Phyllobacterium zundukense: one gene and its partner. The protein of the gene in region 1 interacts with the protein of each later gene in a pairwise test. Links are inferred from orthologs where the notes say so. Each region holds a gene or a part of one and is shown on either strand. Other genes may lie near its edges.

Evidence for each region.
Region 2: the proteins of BLM14_RS30765 (region 1) and BLM14_RS08135 interact in binary tests that used the Escherichia coli proteins (3 or more experiments, as listed by UniProt). The link is inferred for Phyllobacterium zundukense from one-to-one orthologs.

What each region holds. Positions count from the first base shown.
Region 1 is NZ_CP017945.1:195,151-198,204, reverse strand. The notes cover bases 233-2,962. They hold BLM14_RS30765 (DeoR/GlpR family DNA-binding transcription regulator), read left to right. Parts: upstream 233-1,060; coding sequence 1,061-1,864; downstream 1,865-2,962. Other genes in these bases: rhaS (rhamnose ABC transporter substrate-binding protein), read left to right, coding at 1,916-2,914; BLM14_RS30770 (bifunctional rhamnulose-1-phosphate aldolase/short-chain dehydrogenase), read right to left, coding at 233-841. Also shown: more of BLM14_RS30770, read right to left, coding at 1-232; BLM14_RS30755 (sugar ABC transporter ATP-binding protein), read left to right, coding at 2,983-3,054. UniProt on the Escherichia coli protein: Represses ulaG and the ulaABCDEF operon. Two ulaR binding sites have been identified in each promoter.
Region 2 is NZ_CP017940.1:1,638,226-1,641,451, reverse strand. The notes cover bases 60-2,961. They hold BLM14_RS08135 (acetate--CoA ligase family protein), read left to right. Parts: upstream 60-422; coding sequence 423-2,501; downstream 2,502-2,961. Other genes in these bases: BLM14_RS08130 (carnitinyl-CoA dehydratase), read left to right, coding at 2,498-2,961; BLM14_RS08140 (acyl-CoA dehydrogenase family protein), read left to right, coding at 60-411. In the rest of the region: more of BLM14_RS08140, read left to right, coding at 1-59; more of BLM14_RS08130, read left to right, coding at 2,962-3,226. UniProt on the Escherichia coli protein: Catalyzes the acetyl-CoA-dependent acetylation of lysine residues of a large number of target proteins. Acetylates RNase R in exponential phase cells and RNase II.

The DNA of each region.
Region 1 (3,054 bases):
CGGCGGGCTGGTCGTCGAAATGCCCAAGCTTTCGCTCGGAAACACCGATCTTGCCGCGAATTTCCGGCATCAGCCTTGCAGCAATCGCACGGCGGGCTGAGGGTTCGAGGCTCTTGGTGACCTCCCCACCGAAGGCAGATTCACCCGCAGTCTTCTGGTCGAACCAGACAATAGCCTTGTTGATGATTTCCAGCGTCAGCTCGTAACAGTGCTTGGCATCGTTGGCCCAAGTGAAGAGACCATGGCTTTCAAGAACCACGCCCTTGGAATTCGGATGGGCAGCCACATAGGTGCCGAGATCCAGCCCCAGCTGGAAACCGGGGCGGCGCCACGGCAGCCAGCCAATGTCATCGCCAAATATCTCCTTCGTCAGTTCGCGGGAGTTTTTCGATGCAGCAATGGCGATGATCGCGTCAGGATGCATGTGGTCGACGTGCTTGAATGGCACGAAACCGTGCAAAGGCGTATCGATGGAGGCGGCGCGACTGTTCAAGTTGAAGGTGCAGTGCGGCAGGAACCCGACCATACGGTCCTCGTCCTCGACACCCTGGTAGATGGACTTCAGTGATTTCAGCTTTTCCGTGTAGAGCGTGGCAAAACCATCGAGCTTGATCGTGCCGACATCGCCGCCCGATCCCTTGACCCACAGGACCTCGACCGGCTTGCCGGTCAGCGGATCAGTCTCGGTCACCTTTGCCGATGTGTTGCCACCGCCATAATTGGTGATGCGCTTGTCGGCGCCCAGCAGATTGGAACGATAAAGCAGCTTGCCCGGCTCATCCAGGCCTGCCGCTTTTTGATCATCCCAACGATTATCCAGAAGTTGGACCTTGTCTGCCATATTCGCCTCCCGATAGGTCAATTGCCGGCCCGGCATATGTCGCCAAGCCGCCGTCATTTGCGTTAGCTATGGAGCAGATTACGTTTTCATGTCAATCAGAAACGATCAACTTCAATCATAAACTTCCATTGTGCAGTGCAATATGAAACTTTTTGATTGAAGTTGATTGACACTGATCATGGATTTGCGCAATAGATTGTCACAAGAGGAGGAAAGTTAATGCACGAGCGTGAGCGTCACCGCATCATTCTGAGCGCTGTTCAGGAAAAGCCGGTCATCACCATTCAGGACATTGCCGAACTGACGGAAGCGTCGGAGGCAACGATCCGGCGTGACATTGCCTCGCTCCACGTCAAGGGCAAGCTGCGCCGGGTGCGCGGCGGTGCTGAAGCGGTGCACCCGCCGCAATTGACGCCGCTTGCCGGGCGCCATTTTCATGTGTCCGAATCCGAGAACGCCGACAAGAAACGCGCTATCGCCCGCGAAGCCGTTGCGCTGTGCGAGGAAGGCGATGCAATCATCATCAATGGCGGCACCACCACTTTCCAGATGGTGCATTTTCTTTCCACGCGGCGTTTGCAGGTGATGACCAATTCGTTTGCCATTGCCGAACATCTCGTCAAGAACTCCAAAAGTTCGGTGACAGTCCCCGGCGGAGCGATCTATCGCGAGCAGAGCATCATTCTCTCGCCGTTCGATAATGACGTGACCCGCAACTTCTATGGCAAGCGCATGTTCATGGGTTCGCAGGGCGTGGGACCATTCGGCGTCATGGAATCAGATGCGCTGATCATTCAGGGCGAGCAGAAATTGATCAACCAGGCTGACGAACTGGTGCTGCTGGTCGACTCGACCAAGTTTGCTCGCCGGTCGAGTCTCATCCTTTGCCCGCTGCAGCGCGTTGCTACCATTATCACCGATGACGGTATTTCGGATGCGGACCGAAAAATGGTGGAGGATGCAGGCGTTCAACTCATCGTTGCAAAGGTCAATCAATCAAGGAATTCCGTATCGGTCGCATAAGGCCGGAACGGTATCGACGGACCATTCGTTTAATCTCTGGGAGGACGGACAATGAAACTTTTCAAGAAACTCGCATTGGGATCGGCATTCGCCCTTGCCGTGCTCGCATCGCAGGCTCAGGCCGCCGACACGATCAAGATAGGCTTGGTCGTCAAGTCACTTGGCAATGGCTTCTTTGAAGCGGCCAACAAGGGTGCGCAGGAAGCCGCCAAGGAACTGGGCGGTGTGGAAGTCATCTATACCGGTCCGACATCAACGACAGCAGAAGGCCAGATCGAGGTCATCAATGCCCTGATCGCACAGAACGTCAATGCGATCGCGATTTCCGCCAATGATCCGGATGCGGTTGTTCCCGCGCTGAAAAAGGCGATGGCCCGCGGCATCAAGGTTATTTCCTGGGATTCCGCTGTCGCCAAGGATGGGCGCATCATGCATCTCAATCCGTCATCGAACGAACTGATCGGCAAGATGTGCCTGCAGCTTGCCGCCGACCATCTGAAGGACGGTAAGGGCGACTTCGCCATTCTTTCGGCGACGACGACCTCGACCAATCAGAACACCTGGATCGAGGAAATGAAGAAGCAGCTTCCCAATTTCCCCGGCCTCAATCTGGTGACCACCGTCTATGGCGATGACCTCTCCGACAAGAGCTATCGCGAAGCTCAGGGCCTTCTGACCTCGCAGCCGAATGTGAAGGTCATTGTTGCTCCGACGACGGTTGGCGTGCTTGCAGCATCACAGGCCGTTGCCGATGCCAAGAAGATCGGCGACGTCTATGTCACCGGCCTCGGTCTTCCTTCCGAAATGGCCGGTGCGATCAAGTCGGGTGCGACGAAGGAATTCGCCATCTGGAATCCGATCGACCTCGGCTATTCGGCAACACAGATTGCCTATCGCTTGGTCAAGGGTGAGACGGATGGTGCTCCGGGCAACGAAATTGCTGCCGGCCGCATGGGCAAGATCAAGATTGGCGACAATGGCGAAGCAGCCATGGCTGATCCGTTCGTCTACGACGCCAAGAACATCGACGAGTTCTCCAAGATCTTCTGATCCTGAGGAACCGCTGTCAGGCCCGGCAGGCTTTCTGCCGGGCACTTTTTTCTCTTTCGGTATGATCGATGAACAAGATTGCCCTTTCCGAGCCATTGTCAGAGGCACCGTTCCTGGAGATGCGCGGCATCTCCAAATCG
Region 2 (3,226 bases), on another replicon or contig:
GCGACATGCCTTGGCCGCGCCGAGCGGGCGCTTGGCCACGCCATCGAATATGCGGCCCACCGCCAGCAGTTCGGCCAGCAGATCGGCAAATTCCAGGGCGTATCCTTCAAACTGGCGGATATGGCGACGGAATTGAAAGCCGCGGATCTGCTTACCTTCGAGGCGGGCTGGAAATTCGACCAGGGCACGGTGACTGATCAGGACATGGCGATGGCCAAGCTCAAGGCGACCGAGATGCTGGCCTTCGTCGCCGACGAGGCGATCCAGATTCACGGCGGCATGGGGCTGATGGACGATCTGCCGCTCGAGCGCATCTGGCGCGACGCCCGTGTCGAGCGCATCTGGGAAGGCACATCCGAAATCCAGCGGCACATTATTTCCCGCGCCCTGCTCCGCCCGCACGGCGCGTGACGGAGCATTCGATGGCATCGCATAAACTCGATCGTCTGCTACGACCGAAAACCATAGCTGTCTTCGGTGGTCTTCAGGCCACCGAAGTCATCAAGCAATCCCAGAAAATGGGTTTTGCCGGCGAAATCTGGCCGGTGCATCCCAAACATGACGAAATACTGGGCCTGAAGGTTTACCGCTCCGTCGCCGATCTGCCCGGCAGTCCCGATGCGGCCTTTGTCGGCGTCAATCGCTTTCTGACGCTCGGCATTGTTCGGGAACTGCGTGAAGCTGGCGCTGGTGTTGCCGTATGCTACGCCTCCGGCTTTCTGGAGGCCGATGCCGATGACGCGGATGGCGCGCGCCTGCAGGAAGAGCTTGTGGAAGCCGCTGGCGACATGCCTATCATCGGACCGAACTGCTACGGCCTGATCAACTATTGCGATGGCGCCCTCCTCTGGCCCGACCAGCATGGCGGACGTCGCCTTGGCCCAGATGAGCGCGGCGTCGCCATCATCACGCAATCTTCCAACATTGCCATCAACATGACGATGCAGACGCGTGGTTTGCCCATTGCCCATGTGATGACCGCCGGCAATCAGGCGCAAACCGGCCTGCCGGACATGGCCATCGCGCTGCTCGAGGACGAGCGTGTGACCGCATTGGGGCTTCACATCGAGGCCTTTCAATCAGCCGCGAAGTTCGAGGCTTTGGCGAAACGCGCCCGCGAACTCGGCAAGCCTGTCGTTGCCATGAAGGTCGGGCGTTCGGCACAGGCCCGGGCGGCGACCGTTTCGCATACGGCGTCGCTAGCGGGATCGGATGCTGCATCCGACGCGTTCCTGAGACGCCTCGGCATTGCGCGCGTCAACTCAATCGCCTCTTTTCTCGAGACGTTGAAGCTTTTGCATGTGCACGGGCCGCTCGACGGAAACACGCTGTGTTCGATGAGCTGTTCCGGTGGCGAAGCTTCGGTTATGGCCGACAGCGCCGAGGGCCGAGACGTTACCTTCCCAGCCCTGACACCTGAACACCGCGCCCGCGTGAAGTCTACGCTCGGACCGCTGGTCGCCGTCGCCAACCCGCTGGATTACCACACCTTCATCTGGAACAACGAGCCGGCGCTGACCGAGACTTTCACTGCCATGGTGTCGGGCGGCTTCGCGCTCAGCTATCTTGTTCTGGATTTCCCACGCAAGGACCGTTGCTCGGATGTCGATTGGTGGTCAACTGTTCGTGGCTTTGAAAGTGCGTTGAAAACCAACAAGGCCAAAGGGGCCATTGTCGCGTCGATACCGGAGAATATCCCGGAAGAATACATGGCCGGCCTAATGGAAAAAGGCATTGCGCCGCTCTGCGGTATTACCGAAGCTTTCGATGCAGCAGAAGCAGCGGCCGTCATTGGCAAGGCATGGAGGAAGCCATTAGGTTCTGCGGTCGCGGCAGCCGAACAGGCTCCAACCGCCGATGCAAATACACCCGACGAAGCGAAAGCCAAGGCCATTCTCAAAAAGGCTGGTCTGCCCGTTCCCGATGGGCGCCGCTGCACAACTTCCGATGAGGCAGTCGCGATTGCCGAACACCTTGGCTATCCGGTCGCGCTCAAGGCGCTGGGTATTGCACACAAATCCGAGCACAACGCAGTACGCCTCAACCTGAAAGATGCTACCGCCATCAAATCCGCTGCTGATGATCTAGTCGGTCTTGGTTCCGGTTTGTATGTAGAGCGGATGGTAACAGGTGCGATTGCCGAACTCATCGTCGGCATTGTCGACGACCCGCAGTTTGGCCCGGTCATGACACTTGGCACAGGCGGCGTTCTCGTGGAATTGTTGCAGGATACCGCGACGATGCTCCTGCCTTCGAGCCGTGAGGACACCGAGGCCGCGCTGCGCGCGCTGCGTATGTTCCCGCTTCTCGACGGCTACCGTGGCAAGCAGAAGGCCGATCTTGATGCTGCGCTGGACGCGATCATGGGCATCGCCGCATTCGCTGTGGCCAATACCGGCAGGATTGCCGAACTCGATATCAACCCGCTGCTGGTCTGTGGCGTGGGACAAGGCGCTTGGATTGCCGATGCGCTGCTGGTGACAAAGGGAGAGCTGAAATGACTGAGGTTATCAGGACGCGGCGCGAAGGCGGTATTCTCGAAGTCACGCTGGATCGGCCGAAGGCCAATGCCATCGACCTGATGACAAGCCGGCTGATGGGAGAGACATTCAGGAAATTCCGCGACGATCCCGAGTTGCGTGTCGCCATCGTCCAGACCGAAGGCGACAAGTTCTTCTGCGCCGGCTGGGACCTCAAGGCGGCCGCAGGTGGCGACGCGGTCGACGGCGACTACGGCGTCGGCGGCTTTGGCGGCTTGCAGGAACTGCGGGATCTCAACAAGCCGGTAATTGCTGCGGTCAATGGCATGGCGGTCGGCGGCGGATTCGAACTCGCCCTCTCCTGCGATCTCATCTATGCCTCCGATCATTCGAGCTTCGCCCTGCCGGAAATCCGCGCCGGAACCCTCGCCGATGCGGCAACGGTAAAGCTGCCCAAGCGCATCCCTTATCATGTCGCCATGGACTTGCTCCTGACCGGGCGCTGGATGGACGTTGCCGAGGCGCACCGCTGGGGCCTGGTCAACGAGGTGCTTCCAAAAGACAAGCTGATGGAGCGGGTCTGGGAGATCGCGCGCATGCTGGAAAGTGGCCCGCCATTGGTTTTCGCCGCTATCAAGGAAGTGGCCCGCGAGGCCGAAAGCATGGGTTTCCAGGACGCCATGAACTGGATTACCAAGCGCAAATTCCGTACTGTGGATACGCTCTACGCCTCTGAAGATGGGCAG